Regions from separate parts of the Thermostichus sp. MS-CIW-34 genome, predicted to be linked through region 1. Evidence: riboswitches for the same ligand, from Rfam matches in the RefSeq annotation. Region 1 holds a riboswitch; each other region holds the start of a gene.
The links. Region 1 has a riboswitch for cobalamin ahead of ACVWYY_RS10655 (TonB-dependent receptor plug domain-containing protein). Riboswitches for the same ligand answer to the same signal wherever they lie in the genome.

Region 1 (10,246 bases):
GCTCAGGAAAGATGGCATACCATCTGTCTTTCACCCGCATTAGTTCAGTCCCACGTGCCCATTCTCTGGGCATCTCCTCGGATGCACGAAACGCCAAACCTCGGGTGAGTTTCGGATACCACGTTCCATTGCGAAAGTTGCCGGCGTTGAACTGCAGCGTATGTGACCTGTCCCGCACACTGCGAAACCTCGCGTCTTTGCTTCGGCGAAACGCCAGCCACGCCTCGACGACCGCGTTCTGTTTGATGTGGCAGGGGGCGTCCTTTACCCACTGGGGCAGGTCGGAGTGCAGGATGATGTCCCGCAGCTTTCTGGCCGTTCTTGGAACACCATGCCGGCGCTGATAGGCAGTCGCTTGGTTGTAGCAGTACCGGCACGCCGCTTGCCACCGCTTCCAAACTTTAGCCAGCGCTGGCTCCGGATAAATCCGTATCTTTCTCGATTGCAGCCCGGTATTTTCTGAGTCCGTAGAGCCGACTGCTGAAGCAGTGCAGGATGGTGAGGATGTCCTCAACCAGTTCCTGTTGGGGAGAAAGGTGATCGTCATCGAGAACCAAGATTTCGCAGCCGTATTGACGGCAGTACCACTCAACGAACTCAAATCCAAACCGGCAGAGTCGATCCCGGTGAGCGACCACAATTGTTCCGACATCTCCCGCACGAACTCGTTCCAATAAGGCAAGGAACTTTGGTCTTTTGAAGTCGAGACCGCCGCCAACCTCTCCGACCACTTCGGCTCCAGGATAGAGGTTAACCAGTCTTGCAATCTGTCTCTCCAAGTCTGGTTTCTGCCCTCGACTGCTGACTCGGGCGTACAAAACGACTCGTTTGACTTTTCTTGGCGTTTTGATGTAGCTGTCGAGGTCATACCTTCTCGCCCTGCCGGATGGTGTACGTATTGCCTTGATCCAGCCTTTCTGTTCCCATCGCCTCAAAGTGTGGAGACACACCCCAAAATAATCCGCCGCTTCTCTCGGTTTTACATACCTAGCCATACCAAGCAGCCATACTGAACACACTGTACATTATTTTCAGTATAGTCCAGCGTATCATTGACTAGAGTCATGCTCACTGTTAACGCGACTGAGTTGCAAAGGGATCCCCTCCCACATAGGTCGCCCCTATTTTGGCCTGGATCCCCCTTGGGGATGTTCCAGATCACTGCAAAAGTGCTCCGCACCGCTGACGGGATGGGAAGGGCCTGTACGGGAGCAGCTCACCGCAGTTTCTCCTCTCCAAGCCACACCCGGCGACGTCCTCTGTCCCACACCAGCAGCGCGTGGATCCCGATCCAAAGTCCTGTCCACAGCCAGTTGTGCAGCCAGATTTTGCCCAGGATGGGCAGGGTCAGGCCCTCCGTTCCCCCCAAGACCAGGCCGGCTGCCAAAATCAGCCCTTCAAAAGCCAGAAACCCCAAGATGAGCATGGCCGGGATCCAGAGATAGTTCATCAGCAGTTGCCTTGGTCGAAGGGTCTTGGACTGGAAAAACAAAGGGCGATAGCTGGCAGCAAGAGCAACCCCCACCGTGCCGATCCCCAGCACCAACCCCCAGGCAAACGAATCGGGAGTGCGGGGATAGTTGTGCCAGGTGTAGCCAAAGATTTGGTTGGCCAGCCAAATCATCAAAGCACTAATGGCTGCCCTTTGGCGGGTTAAAGTTGTGCCCGCAACAATACCAACAGTTACAAAGGGAAGGGTACATGTATAAGCAATATTGCTGAGGCAGCCGACGGTGGTAAACAAGCTGGGCCAGAACCAGCCTTGGGCCAAATCTTGAGCAGCTTGTATCCAAAGTGGGGCTGAGATCAAGCGGCAAGATCTGGGGATAGGTTGAGCACTCGATTGCAGGCCAATCATGCTTTAATCTCCTGGAAAAAGGTGGTCTTTCAGAGGACAGCTATTAAGCAAATGCTCAAAAACAATTTGCCGAGCTACTTGGGGAGTAACCCGCTTGTACCAGGTGCGATCCCCAGAGTAAAAAACCACGGGCCCCTGTTGGCAAACTTCCAAGCAGCCTGAGGTGATAACCTGTACGTCCAGGTTGGCTTCTCGAAGAGCCGATTCCAGAGCTTCCACAACCGGTTGGTAGTTGCGGGAAGGATAACAACGGCTGGAACGACAGACGGCAAGGTAGGGACGTTTAAGAGGGTTATCCTCATAGGGGATCCGCTCTTTCCCCTGCACATAGATGGCGCGGATGCGCTCGTAAAGAGAAAGCTTTTGGTAATCTGCTTTGCCTTCCGGCAGGTAGTCTTCCTCTGGCCCCAAAAAGGGGCTGGGCAGAAAAATCTGCAGCAAAGGTTCTTCTGCTCCATTCCAGAATTGGATCCCCCACATGCGGGGCTGACCTTGGGGATTGAGGCGCCGGTAGAGAGCAGCACGGCTAACCAATCTTTTGCGGCGCAGCTCGGGTGGGGTCTTGCGATGGGGGCCGCCTTGGTGCTCCTCCAGGCACAAATGCAGGTGCCAAGTTTCGGTGGCAACGGTTAGATAGCCATCGTAGAGCACGCACAAAGCTGGAGGTTTCTTAAAAGCCAGCTCCAGCACCCCGCCTTCCGCCACATGGCCCACCTGGATCTCGGCCCAGTGCTCTTGAAACAGCTCGTAGAGCAACGGCCCCAAGCAGTCAATATGGGCAGGGATCCCTTCATAAAGGGTTGTCCAACCCGTTAAAGAAACTTCCTGCCAAGCTTGATGGAGGGGGGTTATCCAGGGGGTAAAAGTGGCCATGAGAGAGCTCCTCAGTGCAGTGGTGGAATACGAGCAATCACCCCTTTTTTGAGAGGGCGCTCGGCCCAGGGTAGGATCCCATCTGGCTTGGTGAGGTAGAGCTCTGCTGTCTGCAGAATGAGATCCACATCTTTTGGATCGAGATCTCCAAAAACATAGGTCATCTTTTGAGGTGCTGCCAACGCAACGACACAAGCATGGCTGCAGCCGCTCATACAGGCAACCGGCTTCAGGGTCAGTTGAGGATTGAGGGTTTGGGATTGCAGGGCAGACAGCAGCATTTCTCCCTTGCTAATCCCTTCTTTTTGGCCGTTAACCCACCGAGATCCGCAAGTGACACAAACCCAAAGACAATGGCTGCTGGGTTGCTGGGCAGCGCTGCCAGCTTGGATGGGCAACTGGGAAGTTGATTGAGACATGGTGCTCCTTGATATAGTCATAGGTTTCTGTCCAAGCAAAGGGTGTGAGAAGAGGCAAAGACGATCTCAATGTCTTGGCCAAGGATTCAGCAGTGAGTTAGACAGCTAAAAGTCAGCCTCAAGTCGCTCTAAAATTGGCCCCTTAAATTAAGCCGAACGGTGCGACCCACTCCTGGGTAGCCGGGGAAAACCTCATATTGCTCATCCAGCAGGTTATCGACTCCCACCTCGAGAGCGAGATTTTCTGCTACTGGGATCCCTCCCCGCAGAGCCAGGTTGGTGTAGCCGGGCAGAGATTGGGTATTGGCGTTGTTGGTAAAGAAAGTGCCAATGTGATGCAGGAAAACTGAGGCATACCGATCCTCTGCATCGCGGTAGCTCAGGCCCAGGTTGAAGCTGTCTGCTCCCACGAAGGCTAGCTGTTTGCCAACCGCTTTGGGATCCAGCGCCGAGCGGATGATGGGATCGTTCAGGGTGTAGTTGGCAAAAAGAGTCCAGTTTTCCCCCAGCCGCAAATCCAGGGCTGCTTCTATGCCTGTGTATTCCACGAGCTCAATGTTTTCGTAGGTTCCCCTGCGCGGGCCGGCGCTGACAAAGGTGATGCCATCGCGGATGCGGTTATGGGCAAAGGTCAAGCGCAGTAGGCCAAAATCTCCCAAAGCCTGATCCAGGCCAATGTCAAAACTCTCTCCCCGCTCCGGGCGCAAATTGGGGTTGCCGTCGACTTCAAAAAAGCCGCGCAGCCGAAAGAACAGGTTTGAGATCAAGGGAGTGCGAAAGCTGCCGGCATAATTGGCCCTCAGGGTGGTGCCTTCTGCCAAAACCCAGCGGATCCCTGCGGCAGGAGAGGTGGCCGAACCGTTGACCAGATTGCTCGAATCTTGGCGAACACCTAAGTTGAGATAAAAGTTGGGCTGTGGCTTGTAATCCAGGCGGGCAAAGAGGGCCCCTTGGTTCACGGTATTGTCATAGTTGACGTTGGTGGATCCCCTGGCAAAGGAGAAGGTGGTGTTGCGAGCTGAAATGGATCGGTAGTCTGCTCCTAGAGTAAGCTCCAGGTTTTCAGCAGCCTTCCAGGTGTATTGCAGTTGGGATCCCCACCCCGTTCGCGAGATCTCATCCCGGGATCCCTGGCTTTGTGGGGCGCTGAAGCGATAGTTGAGGTCGTCAAAAAATACCCTAGCTTGCAGGGATCCCCTCTCTTGATCCCACAGCCAACTGAGATCTAACAGCAGGTCGTTGGTGTTTTGCACTGCATCGGGGGAGGGAAACTCGGTGCTGCCGGGCACCTGAAACGCTTTGTTGAGATAAAGGGCATTTCCGGTTAGGACTTGGCCTTCTGCCAATTGCCAGGTGAGCTTGGCTTGTAGGTTGTGGTACTCCACTGCCGAGTTTTCCCGCCTGCCGGCTTTGCCCAAACGCCTAATTTCAAAAGGAAAGTCGTTGTTGCTCTGCAGACGGCGATAGCTGACCACCCAGCCCAGATCCTGCACCTGGCCGCGGTTCTGGATCCCTTGCTCGTTGAGGCCGTAGCTGCCGATAGCCGCTTCCAGCACGGTCTCGGATCCCGGCTTTGGCTCCAGGGTTACGATGTTGATGACCCCGCCAACGGCATCGGAGCCGTATAAGGTGGAGCCCCCACCTGGAGAGATCTCAATACGCTCGACCACATCTGTAGTGATCTGAGACAGATCGAACCCGCCAAAAAAGCCCAGGTCGTTAATGGGGCGGCCATCCAAGAGCACCAACACCTGGGCCGTTCGTCCTCCCCGCATAAACTGGGAGCTAAGGGCTCCCAACTGGGTTCCTGCCGTGCCGTCGCTGAGGATCCCGGGCAGGTAGCGCAGGGCCTCCTGAACCGTTCTTGCCCCTTGCTCTCGAATTTGCTGGCGGGTAACGACGTAAACCGGGCGGGAAGAATCCCGCAGCAAACCAGGACGGCGAAAAGGTGTGGTGACGGGTTGATTTAAAATCTCGGCGCTAACGCCGGTTTCCAACACCTCTTGAGCTGAGGGCGGGGAAGCTGCCGGCTGCGCCCACGCTGGGATCCCCAAAACAAGACCCCCCAGCGCCAGGCTGAGACCTAGAATGGGATTCATTTTCTTTCTTGAAGCTCCTGATTCCGTGCGACGCGGAAGAAATGCGAGCCAAAACCGCAGGCGGGCATCCTGACTGAGGGCATAGGTCTAGCCCAAGCCCATCACAGTTGCGGCACAGCGCCGGATTTGCACCGGACTTTCCCCTTTACATGCCCTGGCTGATCCCCAGGACAACCTGTCGGTACAGCTTTCTCTGCGATTGCTCCGAAAAAGCCGTGCTAGGCATCATACATCCCCTGCTCTGGAGTTCCTATCCTGCCAGGGGGGATGTCATCCCCAGGGGTGAACGGGATCCCAACGACAATCCCAGGGCTTCGGATGGGCCACATCCCATTTAGGCCAGATTTCTTCACTGCTTTGTAAGCAGTTGAAGGATAGCCCGCTGCTACTCCAGATCGCGAGGCCCAGGGATCCCTTGACTTTTGAAGAATTTGAAGAATAGGGAGGATAGAGATACGCTGAGATCTTGCAAAATCCACAGCCTTTGGGAGAGTAAGAGGGGAGCAGTGGCTTGGCTGCTGTCCACGGGATTCATTGGACTAGTACCCAACCGGGTAGAAAAGAGGAGCTTTTTCGATTTCAGGCGGGGCTGTCGTCTGGTGGGCTGGATCCGGTTTAACTTGGCTGGGAGAGGCAATTGGCACCTCGATCATCCGATCCGGTACCAGCGGCACCATTTCGGAGCGGTCGGCAATTTCCCGGAGAGAATTGGCAATGGATTCTTGAGTCAGCAGAAACTGTCGTTCGTTGCGCTGCATCTGCTGCCACACCTGGTAACGCTGGCTCCACCGGCTTTGGGTATGCACAGTCCAACTGTAAAGGCTTAACACTGAAACCCCAGAGAGGATAGCCATCCCTGTGGAGATCTGCTTCCACCAAGCTAGGTGTTCTGCCCAAGCCGAATGTTGGCTGCGAGGATGGGCTGATTTCAACTTCAAATCCAAAGGCTGGGTGCGGCTGGCCTGAACTGTACCGGAGAGGGGTCGGCTCAGAGCAGAAGGCTGTCTGTGGCGACGAGGGCTTTTGGGACGATCAAGACCTGCGTTCAAAGGCTGGCTAACCATAGGGCTTAACCTCACACACACCAAGGGATCCGACGGTGCAGGACTGCCGGTTCCGCTTCACCCTAGTTCCCCGCGCCCCCCAACAGCAACCCCCTTCTCCCGATTCCCGGCCTCAGCAGGACAGCTGTCCGCTTCACAGTAGCCGATCTCTTGAGAGCGGGAGAACCAACCTAAACCTACATCTGACTGCTGCGGGCAGCCACTCGCAGTTTGGCAGAGCGGGCCCGTGGATTGCGTTGCCGTTCCAGTTCGGAAGGGGACAAGGGCTTGGGGGTGAGCACCTGCCAACGGGGATCCCTGCGGAAGGCCCATTTCACCAAGCGATCTTCAAGGCTATGGAAGCTGATCACGGCCAACCTGCCGCCGGGTTTCAACCAAGTGGGGGCTTGGGCCAGCAAGGTTTCTAAAGCCTCCAGTTCTCGGTTCACGGCAATGCGCAACGCCTGAAAGACCCGAGTGGCCGGGTGAATGCGGCCTCGCCGAGCTGCCGGAGGTACCGCCTGCCAAACCACCTGGGCCAACTGGGTAGTTGTGGCGAGGGGACGAGCCTGCTCGATGTGATGGGCAATGCGGCGGGCAAATCGCTCTTCGCCGTAACGGGTGAAAATCTCGATCAACTCTTCGACCGGGCGATGATTAACCCAATCGGCGGCAGTCTCCTGAGCTGTACTGGGATCCATGCGCATATCCAGCGGCCCCTCTCCGCGAAAGCTAAATCCCCGCTCAGGGCAGTCCAGTTGCGGCGAACTCACCCCCAAGTCGGCCACGATGCCATCGAAGGGGATCCCCTGCCCCTGCTCATCCCGAAAGCCATGCTGCTGCAGATCGAAATCGGCAAAATTGAGGTGCCACAGTTGGATGCGGCTGCCGGGGATCCCTTCTGCTGCAAAACGCGCTTGCGCCGCCTGCAGAGCCGCCGGATCCCGATCCAACCCCACCACTCGAGCAGCTCCCCCCCGCAGCAGCGCCAAGCTGTGCCCACCCCCTCCCAACGTCACATCCAAAAAAATACCGCCCCCCTGGGGTTGCAGGTAGGCCATCACCTCCTCGGTCAAAACAGAGTCGTGTTGATACACCTTGCCAAGCACGGTTTGCGGGGGTTCTATTTCTGCTGCTACAAAGTTCAGTATCTGCAAAAAAAAGGCCGAGGCCAGGCCCCGACCGAGGAATCCATGTTGTTAAGGTGATCCTCTGGGAAAAGAGGGGTGGCCGTCAAAAGACAGGCTGTCTTGGGATCCCCGGCAAAATCTCTGGGGCGCGAGTCCCGCTCTGAGTATGATGAGACTGCTCCCGCTTTTGCCCAGTCTGCCGTCAGGGTTGCTGTGTTGACTCACTCTTCTGCTACTGATATCTTGACCCTCTCGCCGGCCAAGGGCCTGCGCGGCCAAGTCAGCATCCCCGGCGACAAGTCCATTTCCCACCGCGCCCTGATGCTGGGATCCCTGGCCGAAGGAGAAACCACCATCCAAGGGCTGTTGCTGGGAGAGGATCCCCGCAGTACGGCAGCCTGTTTTCGGGCGCTGGGGGCAGATATTTCGGAGCTCAACAGCGAGTGTGTTCGCATTCGGGGAGTTGGCCTGGGCCAGCTGCAAGAACCGGCAGACGTGTTGGATGCAGGTAACTCCGGCACCACCTTGCGCCTGATGCTGGGGATCCTGGCTGGCCAGGCCGGGCGCTTTTTTGCCGTCACCGGCGATCGCTCCCTGCGCTCGCGGCCCATGGGGCGGGTGGTAGAACCGCTGCGGCAGATGGGGGCCAGCATTTGGGGACGGGCCGGTGGGACGTTGGCACCTTTGGCCGTACAAGGGGGATCCCTCAAGGGCATTCACTACCGCTCCCCGGTGGCTTCAGCGCAGGTAAAATCCTGCCTCTTGCTGGCGGGCCTGCTGGCGGAAGGCACCACCCAAGTCACCGAGCCGGCTCTCTCTCGGGATCACTCGGAACGGATGTTGCGGGCCTTCGGAGCCGACATTCACGTGGATCCAGAGGCGAAAACCGTGGCCGTGGTGGGGGGATCCCGCCTGGTGGGCCAGAGAGTTCAGGTGCCGGGGGATATCAGCTCGGCAGCCTTTTGGCTGGTGGCCGCCTCCATTGTGCCCGAGAGCGAATTGCTGCTAAGGGATGTGGGCCTCAACCCCACCCGTACCGGTGCGCTGCAGGTGTTGCAGGAGATGGGGGCCGATATTCAAATTGAAAACTGCCGGGAAATGGCCGGCGAGCCCCTGGGAGATCTGCGGGTGCGTTCGGCCCGCTTGCGCGGCTGCACCATCGCCGGCGATCTCATCCCCACCCTGATCGACGAGATCCCGGTTTTGGCGGTGGCGGCGGCCTTTGCCGAGGGGATCACCGTGATTCGCGATGCCGCAGAGCTGCGGGTCAAAGAAAGCGACCGTCTGGCTGCCATAGCCCAAGAGCTGAGCCGCATGGGAGCCCAGGTCACTGAATATCCTGATGGCCTGGAAATCAAGGGAGGGATCCCTCTTCACGGGGCCGAGGTCGACAGCCACGAGGATCACCGCATCGCCATGAGCCTGATGGTGGCAGCTCTAGGAGCGCAGGGATCCACCCTCCTCAGGGGAGCCGACTGTGCCCGCATCTCCTACCCCGACTTCATTCCCACCCTGCAACGATTGACTGCTTCCCCCCTGGAGTCTTGAGAGGGCCCATCTTTAACTTTGCCGCCTCTGCTCCTATGTCGACCTGCCCCAGCCCGCCCGGCCCTATCGCCATCGAACATCTCTGCTTCCGGGTTCCTCCCGGTGGGCAAGCAGCCTTTCTTGAGCAAGACGAGCGGGTTTGGGGATCCGCCCTGCGCCGGCATCCGGGTTTTCTGGGCAAAGAAGTTTGGCTGGATCAGCAGGATCCTGAACTTGTCCACCTCATCCTCCGCTGGGCCAGCCGCGCTGATTGGAAAGCCTTTTCCCCCGAGCAAGTGGAGGCATTGGATCGGCAAATGCGGCCTTTTTATGTGCGCTTGGAACAGGCCAAAGAATACCAGCTCTGGCAGCCCGGCCCTTCTGCAGGGACAGGAAAGCAGGATTAAGGGATCCCTTCAGTCTCAAAACCTACCTCAGAGCCCACCGAGTCAGCCCTGGGGGATCCTGCCACCCGCTCCTGCTCCACCAGCTCCCGCAAACTGGGCATGGTCACGGCCAAAGCTCCTTCTCGCCGCTGCAGCCCCGCTTCAAAACTCTCAGGGGTGACAATGCCGCCGGAAATGAGCATCTTAAAAGCATCTTCCACCGGCATGAACACTTCCACCACCTGGTCTTCCGGCACAATGGCGTACCAGCCCGTCGTTGGATTGGGGGTGGTGGGCACAAACAGGCCAAGGGAGCGCTGCGGCCCATCGGGCCGAATGGGAGTTTGAATGGTGCCCGTCACAAAGGCCAGCGCCCAAGCTCCTGGTCGGGGATATTCCACCAGCACCACCCGCCGAAAGCGCTGATTGTTGGGGGCAAACAAAACACTGACCAATTGCTTCAAGGTCTTGTACACCAGCCCCGCCACCGGAATCGCATGGAGCAACTGTTCGCTGAGATTGAGCAGCCACTGGCCGACAATGTTGCGGGCCATGAAGCCAATCAACAGGATGAGCACAATCGGCGTCAACAGGCCCACCGCCAGATCGATGAGGTTGATCAAGATCGGGTGCAAACCCTGGATGGGATTGAACTGCTTCGGAATGCTGGTCAGAAAGCCAATGCTCCAGGTGGCCACCTCCACCGTCAGCCAAATGGTAGTTGCCAGAGGGATCACCACCAGCAACCCCGCCACGAAGTAGTTCTTAAGATGCTGTTTCCATTGTGAAACCATGGTGAGGTCGTTCCGTCAAGTCAACCGAGTGGATGCACCGAACCTTTGCAAGTGGAGCTTGCAGATGGCAATCATGATACCTGCCTTCTGCATTGCCCTCATGGGGGGCAGCCGCAA
Region 2 (10,246 bases), on a different contig from region 1:
TTGTCTCGACCTCTGCCAAGCTGGGGGGGGATCCCGTCGGATCCCTGGGCTTAAGTTTTGGGCAAACCTGGGAATGGGAGAGCGATCCCTGGGATGAGGGTGGGATCTTTGCGGCTGAGGAAATGCGGCAGTTGGAAAAACAGGTGGATCTGGTGCTGGATGACGATGCCCCCCGCCGGGCCAAGGTCTCTACGGTAATCGATTTGACTGGATCCGAGCCGCTGGTGGTGCGGGCCGGGCTAGGGTATGAGCAGGTGGCAGATCTGAACCTGAAACTGGTGGGAGAAGACGGTTAAGGGCAGAGGGATCCCGCGTTCTCTAAAATAGGGTCAGTGCCTTCGGAGTGTGCCCATGTCTGAGGCCCTGGCTCAGCAAAAATCGGCTCTGCTGCACCTACTGGAGGCGACCGACCGGGGCCGGAAAGTTTCCCCTGACCAAAAAGCCCAGATTTTGTCTCAAATTGCCGTCCTAGAAGCGCTCAACCCCACCCCCAAGCCAACATCGGCTCCTGAAGGGTTGGAGGGGAACTGGCTCACCCTATTTACCACGAGCACAGCTCTGCTGCGGCTGGCACAGTTGCCTTTTTTGACCACCGGCGAGATCTACCAGTGTATTCGGGCCAAGGCTGGACGGGTCTTCAACGTGGCGGAGATCCAGGGATCCGGCTGGCTGGGGGCTTGGGTGCCACGGGGAATCTTGGCGGTATCGGCACGCTTTTACCCCGAATCGGAGCGTCGGGTGAGGGTGATTTTCGAGCGATTGGTGTTCGGATCCCAAGCTTTGATGAGCTACGAGATCGAGAGTTTTCTCTATTTGCTCGAGCGGGCTCCGGAGCGGATCCCGGCTATTCAAATCGATATTCGCCGCCGCGAGCCAACGGGCTGGCTGGATATCACCTATTTGGATGAAGATTTGCGGATGGGCCGGGGCAGCGAGGGGAGTGTATTTGTCCTGAAACGGGTGAGTTGAGACTTCGGCTAGCCGGAGGGCTTAGAGGGTTCCGTTTCGGCTATTTTGTGAGATAGGTTTTGGGTTAGGGTGAAGCCTATTTCCTGGAGAACTTGCAAGGCGCGGTAGGACTCCCGCAAAGCTTGCAGCTCTTGCTGAGTTTGCTCCAGTTGCCGGGCTTTTTGCTCCTGTAAGAAGCGCAGCCTTTGATTTTCGGACGCCGTGCGACGCAGAACGTGCTTGAGTTTCTGCTTCTGCTGCTGAAGCCGAGTCCGCCTCACCTCCAACTGCTGCAGTTGGATTTCTTGGAGTTCCAGTTCTATTTTCAGAGTGGCGACCTGCATCTGGAGTTGGCGAAGTTTTTGGTTGAGCTCTGGCTCTGGTGTGGGTTTTGCCGACTCAGGGCTTGGGGAAGAAGGTGATGACAATTCTTGTAGGGGCTGCAACTGTTGGGCCTTGGCCTGCGAAGCTTGATCCTGGTGCTGCTCGCCCTGCAGTCTTACTTGAGTGTGTTCGCTTACTTCGGTTTCAGTTTCCGTCTGCTGCTCAGCTTGATCAAGAATTTGTCGATCGCGGATCTGGGTTTGAGGATCCTCGTCAACCGACTGCAAAGGGAGAGAATCCTCCTCGGGTTGCCGAGGGTTGCCGCCATAATCGGCGGGATCAAAGGGAGACAGAGCCGCTACCAGCGAGGCCCGAAAATCAGTCCAGGAGCCCGACTGCAGACCCATCTGAACCACCCGCCAAACCCCATAGGCAGACCCAATTCCAGCCAGGATCCCAGGGATCCCGGCCAAGGATAAGGAAACCCTGGGCAGGGTTGGCAGGATCTGATCCAACAGCCCCACCACCAGGGCGAAAACAAAGATCCCGCTCCCCGCGGCAGCGGCACCTGAAACCCAAGAGGAGCGGGAGAGCATCATCGTTTTTTCGTCATCACAACCGCTAGAGCGGGAAAACCAGGTTCAAAAATGGCCTGTCTGCACTCAGTTTATCCCGCCAGCAGCCTCTGTTTCCCTCTTAGGGCACCTGCCAAGCCCGTTGGTGGTAGCCCTCTAATTGGGCCCAGGGATCCCCAGCCGCTGCGTGGGTGTGGCCGTGCTGAGGGTGATGGTGAGAATGAGGGTGGTGATGGGATCCGTGCCCGTGATGGTGGTGATGATGCTCGTGAGGATGGTGATGGGTATGCCCAGCTCTGACCTCTGCGCTCACGGCCAGGCGAAACTTGCACAGGTGGCAGTTCATCGGGGTTTGGCCCTGCAGGGCTTCCTGCTCCAGTTGCTGCAGGCTGTGCAGCACCGTATCCACAAGGCCCAATTCCGGCAGCATCAGCCAGTCGATTTCCGGCTGTCGTTGTCGTTGTTTCTCCACTGCCGCCTCGATTTTTTTCACCAACACCCCCGTAAACAGAAAGTAGGGCAGCACGATCACCCGGCGCGGCTGCCAGGACAAGGCCCGCTCCAATCCCACGGGCAGGCGGGGATGGGTAATGCCGATAAAGCAAGTTTCCACAGCGGCAAACCCAGATCCTTCCCAAAGCAACCGGGCCAGTTTACAGGCTTCGGCATTGGCCTCGGGATCGCTGGAGCCGCGACCCACAAACAGGAGCACGGTTTCTGCTTCTGGGATCCGCTGCGGTTGGGCAGCTATCAGAGCAGCCAATCGGTCTCGCAGCAGTTGCAGGATCTCGATGCGGATCCCCAGCGGCCCACCGTAACGAATGCGCAACTGGGGATAGAGGGCCTGCAGGCGATCCAATTCCATCGTCACATCGAACTTGTTGTGGCGGGCCCCAAACAGCAACAGCGGCAGGGCCACGATCTCCTGCCACCCTTGGGCCAAGCACTGCTCTACCCCCTGGGCAATGGTTGGCTGGGTCAGCTCCAGAAAACAAGGGATCACCGGTCGATGGGGAGTGAGGGATTGGTAGACTTGGGCCAACTCCAGAAAGGCTTGCCGCCCTTCAGGGTCGCGGGATCCGTGGCCGATAAGCAATAGGGGCAATGAAGGAGAAGCAAGCTGCCCAACCGAAAGGGGAGGGGAAACACTGAGGGTATTCAACACAAAAAACTCCGTTCCTTGTGAATCGCAAGGGGTACAGGACAACGGCAGGTGGGTGTTCTGGCTGAGGGAGGGATCCCATCACAGTTGCGTCACAGTGGCGGACTTGCACCGCGCTTTCCCCAGTCTGCCTGAGCCTTTTAGGTTAGCTTGCCGCTTGCCATTCACCAAGCTCCCGGGGGGGATGTTCTTGCCTGCCAGAAGATAGCCCTGAGGCATGAGCGGTACGGCAGACTCATGCTCAAAGGGCAGCAAAACTGTTGCCGCGCTAATCCCCCTTGCCCCTGGGAGAGGGCCTAACGCCGGCCCGCTGGTCTGGGGGGCTGAAAGTGTCGCAGGCGCAGGGCATTGGCGACCACCGAAACGGAACTCAGGGCCATGGCTGCCCCCGCCAGCATGGGGTTGAGCAGCCAGCCTGTAAAGGGATAGAGCGCCCCAGCGGCAATCGGGATCCCCAGCGTATTGTAGATAAAGGCGAAGAAGAGGTTCTGGCGGATGTTGTTGAGGGTGGCCCGGCTGAGTTGAATGGCAGTGGCGACTCCCCGCAGATCTCCCGACATGAGGGTAATATCGCTGGCGGCCATTGCCACATCCGTACCCGTAACGATGGCGATCCCCACATCCGCTTCTGCCAGAGCCGGAGCATCGTTAATGCCATCTCCCACCATCGCCACCCGCCGTCGCGGTTGTCTTAGGCTGCGTATGTAAGCGGCCTTCTGATCCGGACGGACTTGGGCAATTACCCGCTGAATGCCTGCCTGCCGGGCAACCGCTTGGGCCGTGGTGGGGTTATCCCCGGTTAGCAGGATCACCTCTAGACCCATCTGTTGCAGCTGTTGCACTGCCTCAGGAGAGGTGGGTTTGAGCGGATCGGCAATGGCCAGCAGCCCCACCAGGCTCTGGGATTGGGCTACGCCGATCACCGTTTTGCCCTGGCTTTCCCAATTCTGAACCCGCTCTGACCAAGAGGGATCCCAAGGGATCCCCATCTCCTGTAGCCAGCTCAGCCGACCGATGCGGATCCACTGGTCTTCCACCCAGGCTTCTGCCCCACTGCCTACCCTTGCCTGAAAGTGCCAGGCAGGAGGGATCACAATTTTTTCGGCTTCGGCTTTCTGCACCACCGCCTGGGCCAAAGGGTGTTCCGAGTGCCGCTCTACTGCCGCTGCCAGGCGCAACACCGTCAGGGGAGAGGAGCCATTAGCCCAAATATCGGTGACGGTAGGGCGACCTTCGGTCAGGGTGCCGGTTTTGTCCAAGACCACCGTGCGCAAGTGGTGGGCCAATTCCAGGCTGTCGGCACTTTTCACCAGGATCCCCAATTCTGCCCCTCGTCCCGTGGCCACCAGGATCGAGGTGGGGGTTGCCAACCCCAGCGCGCAAGGGCAGGCGATGATCAGCACCCCAATCGTGTTCACCAAGGCCAGCGTCAGGTTGTCCGCCAACACCCACCAGAGCACAAAAGTTAGAACTGCCACCCCGATCACTGCCGGCACAAACCAGGCAGTCACCCGATCCGCCACCTGTTGAATTGGGGCTTTGGATCCCTGAGCTTCCTGCACCAGGCGCACGATCTGGGCCAGAACTGTGTCTTTGCCCACCCGCCGCGCCTCCATCACAAAGCTGCCCGTCTGATTCAGCGTTGCCCCAATCACCTCATCCCCCGCCGACTTGAGTACAGGCAGGCTCTCGCCGGTCACCATCGACTCGTCGAGGGTGGAGGATCCCTCTAGGATTACCCCATCCACCGGCACCTTCTCGCCGGGGCGCACCCGGATCCGATCCCCCACCTGCACTTCCCGAATCGGAATATCCTGCTCCACCCCATGGCGAATTACCCTTGCCGTTTTCGGTTGCAGCCCGATCAGCTTGCGAATGGCCTCAGAGGTTTGCCTTTTGGCCCGTTGCTCCATCCACTTACCCACCAGAATCAGGGTGGTGACCACCGCCGACACTTCGTAATACACATCGGGATGCAGTCCCTGCCGATGGAAAGAGTCGGGGAAAACCGTTGGGAAAATGGAATAGAAGAAAGCCGCGCTCGTCCCTAAGGCCACCAGCGTGTTCATATCCGCCGAACGCCGTTGCCAAGCGGCCCAAGCGCCTCGATAAAAATGCTTGCCCACCCAAAACTGCACCGGAGCCGTCAGCAGCAACTGCAACCCAGGATTGTGCAGCCACATGGGAAAGCCCGGGATGTCCATCCCCAGCATCATCGGCAGGGATCCGATCACCAGCACCGTGCTGATGCCCACCCCTATCGCCACCTTGAGCTTCAGTTCCCGTTCTGCGGCCCGTTGGGCGATCCGCTCTGGATCCGACAGATCGTCCAGCTGCCAATCCTCCTGGATAAGGCGCGCCCGATACCCCGCCCGCTCCACCGCCCGAATCAACGCCTGCGGATCCACCAGCCTGGGATCCCCTTTGACGGTGGCCTGCTCGCTGGCAAAATTCACTGATCCGTGGGACACCCCCTGCACCTGAGCGAGGGCCTGTTCGATGCTGCGGGCGCAGGAGGCACAGCTCATCCCTTGCAGGGCCAACTGCCAAGTGCCCTCAGGAGAAGGCGCAGAGGCCGATAGTGCAGCCGATGACTTTTCAGGGGCAGGCATGGCAACACCTTGTTGATGAAACGACAGCTACTCTCCACCCTGGGCAGGGCGAAGGCAGCCATCTGTACAGGAATTCAAAACAGACGCCCGACCGTTCTCGACCCAGCCTTGACTAGGCCGGGGGATATCCCACCTGGGTGAGGGCCTGCCGCAAATCGCCCACAGGCCGCTCAGAAGTAATCCGCACCTGTTTGGTTTTGGGATCCCCTTCCACCTGCGCCTGGGGATCCAGTTGCCGCACCGCTTGCGCAATGGTGTCTATACAGGCCCCACAGGCCAGCTTGGGCACCGTCAAAACAACCTGCATCTTGGAAAACCCCCCCAATGCCACTGAAAGGATGCTAAACCTTACAGTGGGCTGGAAGGTCAAGAGGGAGGCTGAGGCTCGTCCATATTCCAGCGGTAGTCCACCTGATAGCCCCGCTGTCGCCACTCTTCCTCCAGTTGCACCTGTTGGGTGAGGGCTTTGCGCAGGGAGTTGATCAGCTCTTGCGTGCGGCCTCGGTTGCCAAAATCCTGTTCTTCCACTGCCGGAAAGGTTTGCCGCTCCAACACCCGCAGCAGAAATTCGTAGTGGATATGAGCCGGCACAGGAATACGTTTCATCGATCCAAGCAATCCTTAGAGATCAATTGTTCTCGCAGAGATCCATTGATAAATGGTTTTCATTCACTGAGATGACAACAGGTGGCGCACAGCTTGGCCGGGATCCGGCTGGGTCACCAGCGCTTCCCCCACCAGCACAGAGCGCACCCCCCAGGCCCGCAACTGCTGCAGATCGGCGGGGGTATGGATGCCGGACTCGCTGACCACAGGCAGATCGCCAAGGAGCTCCGAGTGGGCGGCCAACAGGTTGCGCGTTGTGTTTAAGTCCACCGCAAAGGTTCTCAGATCGCGATTGTTGATGCCAATGAGCACCTGCCCCCTGGAGTCTTGCAGTTGAGGCAAACGCAACACCCGCTGCAACTCTTGGGAAGTGTGCACCTCCAGCAGAGCCGCCATGCCCAATTGCCGAATCAGCTTGAGAAAGTAGCCCAAATCCGCATCCGAGAGAATGGCGGCAATCAAGAGCACCGCATCTGCCCCCAGGCTGCGGGCCCAGAGGATTTGGTAGGGGTAGAGGATGAACTCCTTGCAGAGGATGGGGATCCCTACTGCCTGACGGATCCGGCGCAGATACTCGCCGCTGCCCTGAAAGAACCGCTCATCTGTGAGCACCGAGAGGCAACTGGCCCCACCGGCTTCATAGCTCTGGGCAATGGCTACCGGGTCAAAGGGATCCCGGAGAACGCCGCGGCTGGGGGAGGCTTTTTTGACCTCGGCAATCAAGGAAACAGGGTGAGGCGACTGGGTAAGAGCCGCCACAAAATCCCGCACCGGCGGGGCTTGATCCAGTTGCCGTTGCAATTGCTTCAGGGGAAGCTGCTCCCGTTGGCGCTCCACCTCCTGTTCTTTGTGCCAGACGATCTCTTCCAAAATGTGGCGCGGCTTGGCTTCCGGCGCTGTTGTCTGGTACACCTGAGAGGCTACGACCACCGGCGGGGCAGGAGAACGCCGACGAATAGAAAGCGGCTCACCTTGCAGCTCCATACAAACCCTGAGCAGAACCCTACACCACACCCTAGACTACCTTAGTGCTCCGCCACCGGTTTGAATAGCTACCCCAGGCATCCCCAAAACTCATCTGGCGAAGGCGTTTTTTTTACCCTATGGTTGAGTCTAGAAAGGTGGTGTAGTCTTTGTGCGCCTCGGCGAGCCATGTTCTGGCGGCCGTCCATTTTTCCCCGGCCAGGGGCAGTGGCTCGGTGGGGTCAAGGCTGGTCCTGTCCATGCTGTTTTAGAGGAGTTCAGGCGTGCTGTACCTAGCAGAGCTATCCAAGCCGATTGGATTTGCCAAGTCGTCTCTGCAATTGCTGGCCAAGCAGCAGCAGGACAATACCTGGGTGGCCGTGAACGAAGAATCCATTACCTTGGAAGGCCGCATCGCCCAGGAGGCTGGGCGCTTCAAGGATGGGTCATTGGTGCTGGCGGAAATCTCCGGCAACCGTCAGGTCGCCCGCATCAGCGAAGCCGCTCGCCAACTGGTGACCTATCTGCAAAACTTCAGCCAACTTCAGCTCAGAGCCCGCAGCCAGGAAGAGGAGATCGAGGTTTGGAAACAGTCCCTCACCTTTCAGGCGCATGAGCTTACCCGCCGCGAGATGGAGCTAGCAGCCCAGGAAGAAGAGGTGCAGCGGCTGTATGAGCAATACAAGAGTGTGGAGGAAGATCGCAAACTTCTGGACAGCCTCAAAGAGGAACTGGCAGCCCAGCAAGCTTACTTGGCTGAACAACAGCGCCTGCTCGGAGAGCAGCGGGAAGCTCTGAATCGGCAGCGGCAAGAGTTGGAAGCCCAGTTGCAAGAAGCTCGCTCCAGCCGCTTGGGGGAGGCAGAAGCAGCGCAGCTACAGGCTTTGGTGCAGCAGCTCCAGGAGACTCTACATCCGGCTGGGGATCCCTTGGCGCTTCTGCAAAGCTTGAAAAGCCACATTCAGCAGCAGCAGGAGCACTTGAATCAACAGATTGCCCAACTGGAAGCAGAACGTCAGCAGGCCCAGGCCCGGCAAGACGAGCTGGATCGAGACTACCGCGCTTGGCAAGAACGCCACACCGCTTGGTGGGGATCCCGACAATCCCTGGAGCAAAGCCAAGCAGAGTGGCAAACTCGACGGGGATCCCTGCGAGCCCATCAAGAGCACCTGCAGAGGATTCTCCAGCAGCTGCAATCTCAAGAGAGCCTATACCAGAAAGCCTCTCGTCTGGTGCAGGAGTACGACTTTATCGTCGATGGCAGCAGCAACGGCAGGGCTGGGGAGCCGGCGATCTCGGTCGAGGAGCTGGCGGCTTTGGTCAGCCAACTGCGCCGAGATTACGAGCAGCGGGCGGCCCAGGTCAGCCAGCAGCGGGCCGAACTGGAGCAAAACCGGCAAACCCTGCGGGAGCTGCAAGAGCGGCTGGCCACCGCCTCTCCAGAGGAGCGGTTTGACATCGAGATGGATATCGACTATGCCCAGTCTGCCTGCAGTGCTTTGGAAGAAGCCCTGCTGCCTCAGGAAAAAAACCTGCAGCGAGAGTATGAAGAGTTGACCCGCCAGGAAGCCCGCCTTAGACAGCTGCAAAATCAAGCTGCTGCCCCGGTTCAGGTCGATATTGGGCCGCTCCTGGAACAGATCGGCAGCCAGAAGCAGGATCTTCTCCAAGAAAAAGGTCGTCTGCAAACCCTCATTCAACAACTGGAATCGTCCTTGCCTTCTCAGCAGGAGCAGCTCGCCCGCCAACGGCAGGAATTGGAGCAGCAGTGGCAACACCTGGAGCAAGAGGAGGGATCCCTGCGGGCGCGCGCCCAGGCCATGGCAGAAACCTGGGGTCGCCTCAATCACCTGCAGGCCACCCTCTACCCAGAGCGGGATCGGTGGGCAGCGTTGGCGGGAGAATTGGCGCAGTTGGAGACGGAGCTGAGCCAACACCAAGCCAGAAACTCCACCGCACGCGACCACGTCCAGCAGGTACACTCTCTCTTGGCTACCCTCGCGCAGGCGTGAGGGAGTTCACGTTTCCTGTGGGGGGTGGGGAGAACCGGCGCAAGCGGAACTACGGCCTTAATTGAGGAAAACAAATCTGGTAAAATTCGCTAGCACCCTGCAGCCACTGGGGCTCCCAATTCTCGGGCGAGGGGACTGCAGAGGTTAGTGCGTTTTGCCCCGCTTCCTGCTTGCAGTTGCCAAGGATATTCCAGTGTGAGGTCAGCTTGTGCGAATTGCGGTCGATGCGATGGGGGGTGACTACGCTCCCGAAGAGATCATCAAGGGCGCCCTGCTGGCCCATCGGCAGCTCCGGGTCGGGATTGCACTAGTCGGTCGTCCAGATTCCCTCAAGCCCTTTCTGCCCCAACCCTTGCCTGCTGGGATCACCATTGTGCCTGCCGAAGAGGATGTGGGCATGGCGGAAGAGCCGCTGATGGTGCGCAAAAAGCCCAAAGCCTCCATCAACATCTCGATGCAACAGGTGCGCTCCAACCAAGCGGATGCCGTGGTGGCCGCCGGGAATACCGGAGCAGCGATGGCTGCGGCCTACCTGAATTTGGGCCGGCTGGCAGGGATCGATCGCCCGGCCATTGGCGCTCTTTTGCCCACTTTGAAAGGCAAGCCGGTGCTGCTGCTGGATGTGGGGGCCAATGTGGATTGCCGGCCCCGCTTTTTGGAGCAGTTTGCCCGCATGGGATCCCTCTACTGCCAGTGCGTGCTGGGGATCGAGCGTCCGCGGGTGGGCCTGCTCAACATCGGCGAGGAGCCCAACAAGGGCAATGATTTGGCTCTGGCCACCCACCAGCGTCTGGCCCAGTTGCCAGGGATCCATTTCGCCGGCAATGCCGAGGGGCGGGATGTGCTGACCGGGGAGTTTGATGTGGTGGTGTGTGACGGCTTTGTGGGCAATGCCCTCCTCAAGTTTGCCGAAAGTGTTGGCCAGGTGATCACCCAGGTGCTGCGGGAGGAGCTGCCCCGCGGCTGGCGCGGCAAGTTGGGCTGCTGGCTGCTCCGGCCCAACCTCAAGCAGGTAAAGCGGCGCATGGACTACGTGGAGTATGG
Region 3 (10,246 bases), on a different contig from region 1:
CCGGTTGCATCAGCAGACCGTAGGCCCTAAGCCAGCCGCATCAGCACAACAGCGGCACCGCCCGCGGCGACTTGTCAAGCCAGCCCGACCAGTTACATCAGCGGGTCGTGGGCCTTACTCGCGCAGACCCTCAGGTTGGGTTTCCAGAAGCTCCTCCCCTAGCTGATGAGCGGCAGCCACCATATTTTTCAGTGCGGGGATCACCTCCTCCCAGCGGCGGGTCTTGAGGCCACAATCGGGATTAACCCAAGTTTGCTCCACAGGCAAGTGGGCCAGTCCTGTGCGCAGCTGCTGCAGGATTTGCTCAACGCTCGGCACCGCAGGGCTGTGGACATCGTAAACGCCGTTGCCCACCTGGTGACGATACCCAGCCTGGGCAATTTGCAGCAGGGTTTTGTTGTTGCTGCGGCTGTTTTCAATGGAAAGCACGTCGGCATCCAGCCGCTCAATGTGCTCGATGATGTCCCCAAACTCTGAGTAGCACATGTGGGTGTGAATCTGGGTTTCCGGCTTGGCCCCGCCGGTAGCTAGGCGAAAGGCATCCACTGCCCAGCTGAGGTATTCTGGCCAGCGTTCTTTTTTCAGAGGTAGCCCCTCCCGCAGTGCCGGCTCATCCACTTGCACCATCACCGCTCCAGCCGCTTCCAGATCTGCCACTTCGGCTCTCAAGGCCAGGGCAATCTGCAAAGCCTGCTCCCGCCGGGGAATATCAACACGGGGAAAGGACCAGTTGAGCATAGTCACTGGCCCCGTGAGCATGCCTTTCACCGGCTTTTGGGTGTGGGACTGGGCTACTTGGAATTCCCGCACTGTCATGGGTTGGGGGCGAACCACGTCGCCGTAGAGAATGGGAGGGCGCACGCAGCGGCTGCCGTAACTCTGCACCCAGCCGTGTTCAGTGAAGGCAAAGCCTTCCAGCTTCTGGGCAAAGTACTCCACCATGTCGGTGCGCTCAAATTCCCCATGCACCAACACATCCAGGCCAATCTCTTCTTGAATGCGGATGCACTTGGCAATCTCAGCGTCAATGGCTGCTTCGTACTCCGCCTGCGAAACCTCCCCTCTTTTGTACTTAGCTCGCCACTGCCGCACCTCTGGAGTTTGGGGGAAGGAGCCAATGGTGGTGGTGGGCAAAGGTGGTAGCTGAACCTGCCGACTTAGGCGCTGCTCGTAGGGCAGGAATCGCTCGAAGTCCTGGAGCTTGAGGTTGGCCAAAGCCTGGCGCACTTGGGGGTTGGGGGGGCTAAACTGCGCAAAGCTCTGCCATTGCTGCTGGATTTCCGCCTGCTGGGCAGCAGTGTCTTCGCCGTTGAGGGCTCGCGCCAGGAGAGCTACTTCGGCCAGCTTCTGTTCGGCAAAGCTGAGGACATTTCTGAGGGGTTCTGGCAACTGGGCTTCCAGAGCAGCGTCGTGGGGCACAAATTGCAACGAAGCGGAAGGCTGCACCCGTAGGTTGGGAGCTACCCCCTGCAGCTCCCGCAGGCTGGCCAAGACGGTCTCAGGCTGAACCTTCCAGACATTCCGAGCGTCCACTACGCCAGCACCTAGGATCTGGTCAGCCGGAAAGCCATAGGTTCTTACCAGATCCAGGGTGTGGCCACGGGTAAAGTCAAGGCTAATGCCGGCCACCGGCAGTTGCACCACCCAGGGGTAAGTCTCCCCCAGGTCATCGAAGTAGGTGACCAAGTGGACAGGGATCCCGGCGGTTGCCAACTGGCGGTAGCTCATTTCCACAGCTTCCCGCAGGCCACTTCCCTGGCTGGTAACCAAAATGGGATCGTGAATCTGGACTTCTGGGATCCCCAGCTGTTTTAACTCCTGGAGGAGATCCCGGTACAGAGGAAGGAGCTTTTCCAAGTCCGCCCGCAGATCCCCAGATCGCTGGCTAAGGCAGAGCAAAGTCACTGGACTGAGGACAACGGGGCTGGTGCGCTCCCCTAGGATCCCTTGGGCCCGCCGAACTCTTTCCAAAAAATCCCCAAAGTTAGGACTGGGATCGGCTTCCGGCTCAATTTCGGGTACCAAGTAGTGGTAGTTGGTGTCAAACCACTTGGTCATTTCCAAAGCCGGCAGGCCCTCCCGCCCCCGCGCCATGGCAAAGTAGCGGTCTAAACCCGACAGACCTCGGAACCGAGAGGGGATCAGCCCCAGCCAGGTGGCCCAGTCCAGTACATGGTCGTAGAGAGTCTGATCCCCTACCGCAATGTGATCAATCCCAGCTTGTAGCTGAGTCTGCCAGGCTTGAGTCTCCAAATCCCAAAAGGTAGCCAGCAGAGCCTCTGACCCTAGGGCACCACTCCAAAAGCCTTCCAAAGCTTTTTTGAGCTCGCGGCGCTTGCCCATGCGGGCATACCCCAATGTCATGGTTTGTGCAGTCATGTTGTGTGCCATCCCAAATACTGAGTTTTCTAATTTTCCTGCGTTCAATTCGCCCTCAACTGGGATCCCGCCCGCCAAGGAAGAAACCGGCTGTTCCTCTCTTGCCTCTGGAACCCCAACAAAACACTGCCTTTTGCGCAAAAAAGATACTCAACGCAGCCAGCGATCGCAGTGGCTACTTGCCAGCCACCAATTGAAGTCAGGAAGCCTGACATCTCACTCTTTCCTTCGCGTAGGCGGGCTGTAGATCTTGATAGATCTTGATAGATCTTGGTGCAACAGCACCCAAAATTTACTCTCTCCCGGCCAACTGGCTCAGAGTCTTGCTTGGGTTCTTGGACTTATTTCTACTGCTGAGGAGTACCGAAAGCTTGTGGGAGCAACGCCGGGAAAATGCTCAGGATAACGAAAGCAGAAACGAGCTAAAGCCAAGACAGTTACCATCTGTACCTCGCAGATGTTGTGAAGTTTAGAAAAACCATCGGCGGGCATTCTGACTGACACGGTTTTGGGGGACAAGACCTGGATCGGCAGCGAATGACTCTAGAGATTTGCTGCAGGACTTCTCCTAAACCGGATCACAGCTGCGGGACAGCGGCAGATTCTCACTGCTCTTTCCCCGTTTCCTCTGGCGGCTGATCCCCGTCAGAACCGATAGCTGAGCTACATCGTATCACGGAGTTCAGAGACGGGAGTAGAGTGCTTCAATCATCACCAAGCCAGCAGCCTTTGGAGCTACCAGACCTCACCTTTCACCCAGCGGTCTTGCAGGAAGTCATCGGAATCCTCTAAGCATCCTCCCCCCCTGCATTGCTCTCAAGTAGAACTTGGGGAAGTCGTAGGGCTGATGGCTCCCTCTGGTTTTGGCAAAACTACTCTGGCCAAGTTGCTGGCGGGCTACCTTACCCCCAGCCAAGGTCGGGTGAGTGTGACAGGGCAGCCTTTGCCTCGGCGAGGGTACTGCCCAGTGCAGCTTGTCTTTCAACATCCAGAGCAGGCCGTTAACCCCCACTGGCGCATAGCTCAGGTCTTGCGGGAAGGGCCTCCTCCCCAGCCAGAGGTTCTCCACACCTTAGGCATTTCCCCCAGTTGGCTCAACCGCTATCCCCATGAGCTAAGCGGGGGAGAATTGCAGCGGGTTGTCATCGCCCGGGTTCTCAACCCACAAACTCGCTATTTGATTGCAGATGAGATGACAGCCATGCTCGACGCCAATACCCAAGCCCTGATCTGGCAAGCTGTCTTGGCCTATGGGCGGGCACATCAGATGGGGCTTTTGGTCATCAGTCATGATCGCTTTCTCCTGGAACGGCTCTGCAGCCGCTACGTCATCATGACCAGCCATGACCCCTATCTGGTGGAGCGGGCCGGCCACCGGGTGGTGCGCATGGAGGGAGGGCGCCTGTATGATCTGCGCTGAGGGCTGCCGGGATCCCTATTTTGCTCTCCACAGGCTCTGTTGAGCTCCAGGGGGCAAGGGTCTGAGCCCATTGATTGTTGGATGGAGAACAGCATGCAATCTCTCTCCCGACTTCTCAATAAAATTCGCTATCTCCTACAGGAGACTTTTTTGGGGTTGCGGCGGGGGGGCTGGCTGAACTGGGCCGCTGTGAGCACCCTGCTGGTGTTGCTGTTCTTGGTGGGGATCGGCGTTGAGCTGTCCTGGGGCCTGGATGCCACGGTGCAGTCGCTGGGAGGACAACTGGAGATCTCCGTCTACCTGGAGCCGGAACGGCAGGGGGTGGAGCTGCAACCTCAGGTCGCCCAACTGCCTCATGTGGCCGAGGTGAAGGTCATCACCAAAGACCAGGCTTGGCGCAACCTTTTGCTGGAAATGGGGATCCAAGACGAGGCGGCCATGGAAACCCAGTTGGGGGAGAACCCCTTGGTGGATGCTCTGCGGGTTAAGGCGGATTCCACCGAAGCCTTGGGGGAAGTGGCGGAGCAGATTCGCCAACTGGAAGGGGTGGATGAGGTCTACTACGGCGACCGCATTGTGGAGCAACTGGCCCAGCTCCAGGACATGCTACGGCTGGGATCCCTGACCATTACCGGCGTGTTGGCCCTAACAGCGGTGGCGGTCATCACCACCACCATTCGCCTCATCGTCATGGCGCGGCGGCGGGAGATCGAGGTGATGCAATTGGTGGGGGCGACAGCAGCCTGGATTTACTTGCCCTTTATTTTGCAAGGGTGCCTGTTTGGGGTGATCAGCGCAGTGGGAGCTTGGGGATTGATCTTGGGATCCCAGCAGTTGCTGCAGGAGCTGCTGGAGCAGTTGATTGCCTTGCCCTTCCTCAAGGTGATGCAGGCAGATCGCAGCCAACTGGAGTTTTGGCTCTTGCCGTCGATGTTGTTGGGGATGGGGGTTTTTCTGGGCACCACCAGCAGCTTGATCGCGGTGCGCAAGTCGGCAGGGCGATGAGCTGGAGGCGATGCTGAGGAAAGCCCTGGATATTCCAATCTGAGGATCGCCATAGGATAAGATGATGGACTCTACTTCCCTGGCTTTCCAAGATCTGGCCGCCATGAACCCATTGCCTCCTCCCGCCCACCCCTACCAGTTCCGCGCTTTGGGCCTGATTAAGGGATCCATGAAATCGATCCCCAAGACTTATGCGCAGGCAACCTTGGTTGCCTCTGACGGAGCAGAATATCCGGCTACCCCCGGACGCGCCGAGCTTCTCGGCCCCTTCGAGCACTGCATCAAGAGCGGCCATACCTACTGGTACTACGTGCAGCCGCAGCCGCGTTCAGGGGGGGCTTTGGGCTTGAGCATCATCCGCATCCTGGCCCTGCCGGAAGAGGAGCAAGACCCAGAGTGGGAAGAAGAACCGTTTTTGCCTGCCCCTGAGGACACAGAGGAAGGCTTTAACATCCGCGGCATTGTCGAGCCCCACGATGGCTTTGTTGAGGTGACCGTGCGGCGCAAGCCCCAGGGAACCAAGCAATTTGCTCCTCTGCAATTGCGCTTGGAAGGGTTCTTGCCCGGAGCTGTGGCGGGCGAGTTTTGGGATCTGTTGGCAGAGCGAGAGGGCAACAAACTGCTGTTGGTGGATGGTACCCGCCTGTTGACCGCAGTAGCCTAGCTATCTAGATTGGCCCTGCTTGAGAACCTTAAAATAAACCAAAGAGCTTCCCAACCGATGGTGTCTGCTGCCGGCTTGTCCCAACGGGTCGCCCATCTATCCCCTTCCCCCACGCTATCCATTTCGGCTCTGGCTAAAGCCATGCAGGCAGAGGGGCTGGATGTGTGTAGCTTGAGCGCGGGCGAGCCGGATTTCGATACGCCTGATTACATTCGGGCCGCGGCCATCCGTGCTCTGGAAGAGGGCAAAACCCGCTACGGCCCCACCGCTGGGATCCCCGCCCTTCGCCAAGCAGTGGCCGATAAGCTGCGGCAGGAAAACGGCCTGGAGTTCAGCCACGACCAAATCCTGATCAGCAACGGCGGCAAGCAAACCCTGTTTAACCTGGCCATGGTGCTGCTGGATCCCGGCGATGAAGTGATCCTGCCTGTTCCCTACTGGGTCAGCTACCCCGAAATTGCCATTTTGGCAGGGGCAAAGGTTGTGCAGGTGCAGACGGAAGAGGCCCAGGGGTTCAAGCTCACCGCCGCCCAACTGCGCCAGGCCCTCACCCCCCGCAGCAAGCTGCTGATTCTCAACTCGCCGGCCAACCCCACCGGAGCCGTTTACCACCAGCACGAGCTGGCAGCTCTGGCAGAGGTGATCCTCTCCGCCCCCCATCTGTACGTGATCTGCGACGAGATCTACGAAAAGCTGGTTTATGGACAAGCCCGCCACATCAGCCTGGGATCCCTTTGCCCTGACTTGATGCCGCGCCTGATTCTCAGCAGTGGCTTTGCCAAAGCCTACGCCATGACCGGCTGGCGGGTGGGCTACTTGGCCGGGCCCAAGCCCATCATTGAGGCGGCCATCAACCTGCAAAGCCACAGCACCTCCAATGTCTGCACCTTTGCCCAGTACGGTGCTCTGGAAGCCCTGACCAGCCCCCTATCGGCAGCGGCTGTGGAAAAAATGCGCCAAGAATTCTGGCAGCGGCGAGATCTGATGCTGGACGGGATCCGCACCTTGCCGGGGGTGACTTGCCCGGAGCCAGAAGGTGCATTTTATGTGTTTGTCAACATCGGCCAAACCGGGTTAAGTTCGGTGGAGTTTTGCCGGCAGCTGCTCAAGGAACACCACGTGGCTGCTGTGCCGGGGGTAGCCTTTGGGGCAGATTCCTACATTCGCCTTTCCTATGCTGCCGATCGCACCACCCTCGAAAAAGGGCTGCAGCGGCTGCACCGGTTTGTGTCTTCCCTCTGAGGATTCAATCCGAGGATCGAAAAGAACTGAGGAAGCTCAGCTCCCAGCGGCTGGATCCCTGTAGGCCATTCCCAGCGGCGGGATCCCTACCTGAAGTGTGAACACTGTTGCTTAACCCTAGCTATAGTGTTAGGGGATGGGCTACGAGGGGATAACTCATGTCTGGCAGAACGGCGCTTGTCATCACCGTTGCCTGTTTGAGTGGGGGATCCGGAAAGACCACAGCCGCCCTCAACTTGGCCATCATGCTGGCCGAGCATGGCAAGACGCTGGCTGTTGACTTTGACCCACAGGGCAACCTGAGCCAGTGGATGGGCTGGACGGATCTGTCGGAGTCGGCCACCATTGCCGAGACGATTTTGCCGGGGGCGGATCGGGTTCACATTCGGGAGATTATCCGTCCGCCGTTGAATGAGGATCGCCAGGAGCGGCTGTGGTTGGCCCCCAGCGATTACAGTCTCTCGCGGGCTATGGATGCGATCGTGATGGAGCCGGGGCGGGAGCTGTTTTTGAAGCGGGCTTTGCGACCGATTTTGCCGGAGTATGACTTTTTGGTCATCGACAGCCCCCCCTCGAAAGGGTTGCTCACCTACAACAGCATTCTCAGCGCCGATCTGTTGGTGGTGCCGACGGAGTGTACCCAAAAGGGGGTGATGGGGGCCCTAAGTACCCTGGTGCTGTTGAAAGAATTGGAAGAGCTGGATTTTCATGTGCCCAAGTTTTTGGGGGTGCTCCCCACACGGGAACAGTGGGTGGGCAACAACCGCACCAAAATGTCGCGGGCCGCGGTGGAAGCCTTGGCGGAAATGATGCAAGGGATCCCCATTTTCACGCCGGTGCGGCAAAGTACAGTGGTGCAGCAAACCAACAGCATGGGCTGGTCCTTGGCGGAGGCAGGGGAAGATCTCCTGGCCCAACCTTATCGCGAGATCCTCAAGGCTGTGCTGGAGGCCCGCTAACATGGCTACTGCCAAGAAGCCTCCCAAAAAAAATTGCCCACCGGCCCCACCAAGGCGGATCTGCTCTCGCGCATGGGGGTGAATAAGCAGCCAGAGCCGATGGAACCTGCACCTACGGCTGCCGATGGCGTTGAGGCTCCGCACCGTCCAGAGGACAACAGGGGGACGGATTCCCTGGATCTGCCTCACCCTGCGGCATTAGATGTTGAGCCCGATCCATCTGCCGCCGCCTCGTCCCCTCTGTGCCAGGTTGCCACAACCCCACCAGACGCAGGACGGATGCCTCTCCTGGCCAGTGTGCTCTCCACACCTGAAGCTCCTTCTCGGGATGCGGATCCCTTGTCCAACTTGTCGCCCGCTCCGGTCGAGGTGGAAAGGGTTGTCTCCCCACCCCAGGTCAGTCCGGCCAAATGGGCCGGTACTCCACCGCCAACCGAAGGGCCAGCCGAGCTTTTGCCCCCTGCTACCGCCGGCACCGGCAATGGGGTTCGCCGCAATGGCGCCTATCATGGGCACACTGCCCAGTCGGATCCCCGCGAGGCTCTGGATGCACAACTGGGCCTGCAAAAGCTTACCCTCAAATGGTCTGCCGAGAGGGTAGAAAAGCTGGGATCCCTGGAAAGCGCCACCGGGCTACCGGGCGAGATTTTGCTGGAAGTCCTGCTGGATCATTGGGAACAATTGCCCAAGCCCTTGCAGCAAGATTGCCTCCTGCAAGCCCACCGCATTCGCGTCGAGCGGCTGGTGATCAGCCAAAACTTCACCATTGCCACGATTGAGCAACTGCTCTTCACGTCAGCGTTGCGCAACAACAACGAGCAGCATCTGCTTTGAGTTCTGGCCGGTTGGCCTGGGAAATTCCCCCTCAAGATCTCCGCCAGTATGCCAGACAACAGGGATCCCTGTTCCTGTGCTAGGGTCAAAATGGTTCTGTTGGCTTTTCGCGCTTTTCGGCCTGTGCTCTCTCCCCCTCGCTACCTGGCGGCAACCCAAGCCCATTATCATCAAGTGCATTATTCACCCTACTTCTCACTTTTGTTTTTCTATCTTCTCCCTATTTCTCCCATCGTTTAGGGGACAGCATTGCAACGTCATCTTCTTTAAAACGACCAGGTTGTAGTGGAGCGGCAACAGTTGATGAAAGATCTTGATTTGACCAAAGCTGTAGAGCAACGGCGTACCTTTGCCATCATTTCCCACCCCGATGCCGGGAAGACCACCCTCACCGAAAAGCTGCTGTTGTACGGGGGGGCCATTCAAGAAGCGGGAGCTGTGAAGGCCCGTCGGGCGCAAAAGCGGGCCACTTCCGACTGGATGGAACTGGAAAAGCAGCGGGGTATTTCCATCACCTCTACCGTCCTGCAATTTGATTACCGCAACATTCGTCTCAATCTGCTGGATACTCCCGGCCACCAGGACTTCAGCGAAGACACCTATCGCACCCTGGCAGCGGCTGACAATGCCGTGATGCTGGAAGATGCCGGCAAAGGGTTGGAAACCCAGACCCGCAAGCTGTTTGAAGTGTGTCAGATGCGGGGACTACCGATTTTTACCTTTATCAACAAGATGGATCGCCCAAGCCGGGATCCCTTGGAGCTGATGGATGAAATTGAGACAGAACTGGGCCTCAAGCCCTATCCTGTCAACTGGCCAATTGGCTCAGGCGAGCGGTTTACTGCGCTATTTGACCGCCGAACTCAGGAGTTTCATTTCTTTGAGCGGGTATCTGGGGGGCGGCTAAGAGTTCAAGATACCGTTATTAAACTTGGGGATCCGCAAATTGAGGAGTTGATCGACAAGGACTTGTATTACCAATTCAAGGAAGAGCTGGAACTGCTGGATGGTCTCATGCCCACCTTGGATCTAAAACAGGTGCATTCTGGCAAACAAACCCCGGTCTTTTTCGGCAGTGCCATGACCAATTTTGGGGTGGAGCTTTTCCTCAATGCATTTTTGGAGTATTCCTTACCGCCAATGCCTCACGAGAGCACTGCCGGACTGATCCCGCCCGAACATCCTGAGTTTACGGGCTTCGTCTTTAAACTGCAGGCCAACATGGATCCCCGCCATCGGGATCGCGTTGCTTTTGTGCGCATCTGTTCCGGCAAGTTTGAGAAGGATATGGTGGTCAACCATGCCCGCCTCAATCGTCCCATTCGTCTATCTTATCCCCAGAAGTTGTTTGCTCAAGAGCGCATCTCCATCGATGAAGCTTACCCTGGGGATGTGATCGGCCTGAATAATCCCGGCATCTTCACCATTGGGGATACCATCTACACCGGCCCGAAGCTGCGCTACGCCGGGATCCCCAGCTTTTCTCCTGAGCTGTTTGCCTACTTGAAGAATCCCAATCCTTCCAAGTTTAAGCAGTTCCAGAAAGGGGTAGCGGAACTGCGGGAAGAAGGGGCTGTACAAATCATGTACTCTATCGACGATTCCAAACGGGATCCGATTGTGGCAGCGGTGGGCCAGTTGCAGTTTGAGGTTTTGCAGTATCGCCTTGAAAGTGAATACAACGTCGAAACCCGACTGGAGATGTTGCCCTACACACTGGCTCGCTGGGTCGAGAACGGCTGG

Region 2: linked by a shared signal. The riboswitch ahead of ACVWYY_RS05995 (sirohydrochlorin chelatase) and the one ahead of ACVWYY_RS10655 (TonB-dependent receptor plug domain-containing protein) in region 1 are both predicted to bind cobalamin.
Region 3: linked by a shared signal. The riboswitch ahead of metE (5-methyltetrahydropteroyltriglutamate--homocysteine S-methyltransferase) and the one ahead of ACVWYY_RS10655 (TonB-dependent receptor plug domain-containing protein) in region 1 are both predicted to bind cobalamin.

The regions. Positions count from the first base shown of each region.
Region 1 covers NZ_JBSSDE010000030.1:25,920-36,165, reverse strand. The annotation lists gene ACVWYY_RS10675 (IS607 family transposase) at 402-995, opposite strand; gene ACVWYY_RS10670 (hypothetical protein) at 1,217-1,810, opposite strand; gene ACVWYY_RS10665 ((2Fe-2S) ferredoxin domain-containing protein) at 1,862-2,731, opposite strand; gene ACVWYY_RS10660 (DUF1636 domain-containing protein) at 2,743-3,150, opposite strand; gene ACVWYY_RS10655 (TonB-dependent receptor plug domain-containing protein) at 3,279-5,249, opposite strand; cobalamin riboswitch at 5,292-5,443, opposite strand; gene ACVWYY_RS10650 (hypothetical protein) at 5,789-6,313, opposite strand; gene rsmH (16S rRNA (cytosine(1402)-N(4))-methyltransferase RsmH) at 6,490-7,401, opposite strand; gene aroA (3-phosphoshikimate 1-carboxyvinyltransferase) at 7,636-8,970, shown strand; gene ACVWYY_RS10635 (TIGR03792 family protein) at 9,006-9,356, shown strand; gene ACVWYY_RS10630 (DUF502 domain-containing protein) at 9,353-10,129, opposite strand.
Region 2 covers NZ_JBSSDE010000012.1:15,191-25,436, reverse strand. The annotation lists gene ACVWYY_RS06010 (L-threonylcarbamoyladenylate synthase) at 1-296, shown strand, start outside; gene ACVWYY_RS06005 (PAP/fibrillin family protein) at 352-969, shown strand; gene ACVWYY_RS06000 (hypothetical protein) at 978-1,871, opposite strand; gene ACVWYY_RS05995 (sirohydrochlorin chelatase) at 1,969-3,012, opposite strand; cobalamin riboswitch at 3,043-3,178, opposite strand; gene ACVWYY_RS05990 (heavy metal translocating P-type ATPase) at 3,306-5,621, opposite strand; gene ACVWYY_RS05985 (heavy-metal-associated domain-containing protein) at 5,734-5,928, opposite strand; gene ACVWYY_RS05980 (DUF5340 domain-containing protein) at 5,988-6,227, opposite strand; gene trpC (indole-3-glycerol phosphate synthase TrpC) at 6,291-7,211, opposite strand; gene hmpF (pilus motility taxis protein HmpF) at 7,475-9,202, shown strand; gene plsX (phosphate acyltransferase PlsX) at 9,411-10,246, shown strand, end outside.
Region 3 covers NZ_JBSSDE010000049.1:7,291-17,536, forward strand. The annotation lists gene metE (5-methyltetrahydropteroyltriglutamate--homocysteine S-methyltransferase) at 115-2,379, opposite strand; cobalamin riboswitch at 2,846-3,050, opposite strand; partial or broken gene ACVWYY_RS13170 (ABC transporter ATP-binding protein) at 3,197-3,799, shown strand; gene ACVWYY_RS13175 (cell division protein FtsX) at 3,893-4,804, shown strand; gene ACVWYY_RS13180 (hypothetical protein) at 4,866-5,468, shown strand; gene ACVWYY_RS13185 (pyridoxal phosphate-dependent aminotransferase) at 5,526-6,710, shown strand; gene ACVWYY_RS13190 (ParA family protein) at 6,869-7,669, shown strand; gene ACVWYY_RS13195 (hypothetical protein) at 7,769-8,503, shown strand; gene ACVWYY_RS13200 (peptide chain release factor 3) at 8,807-10,246, shown strand, end outside.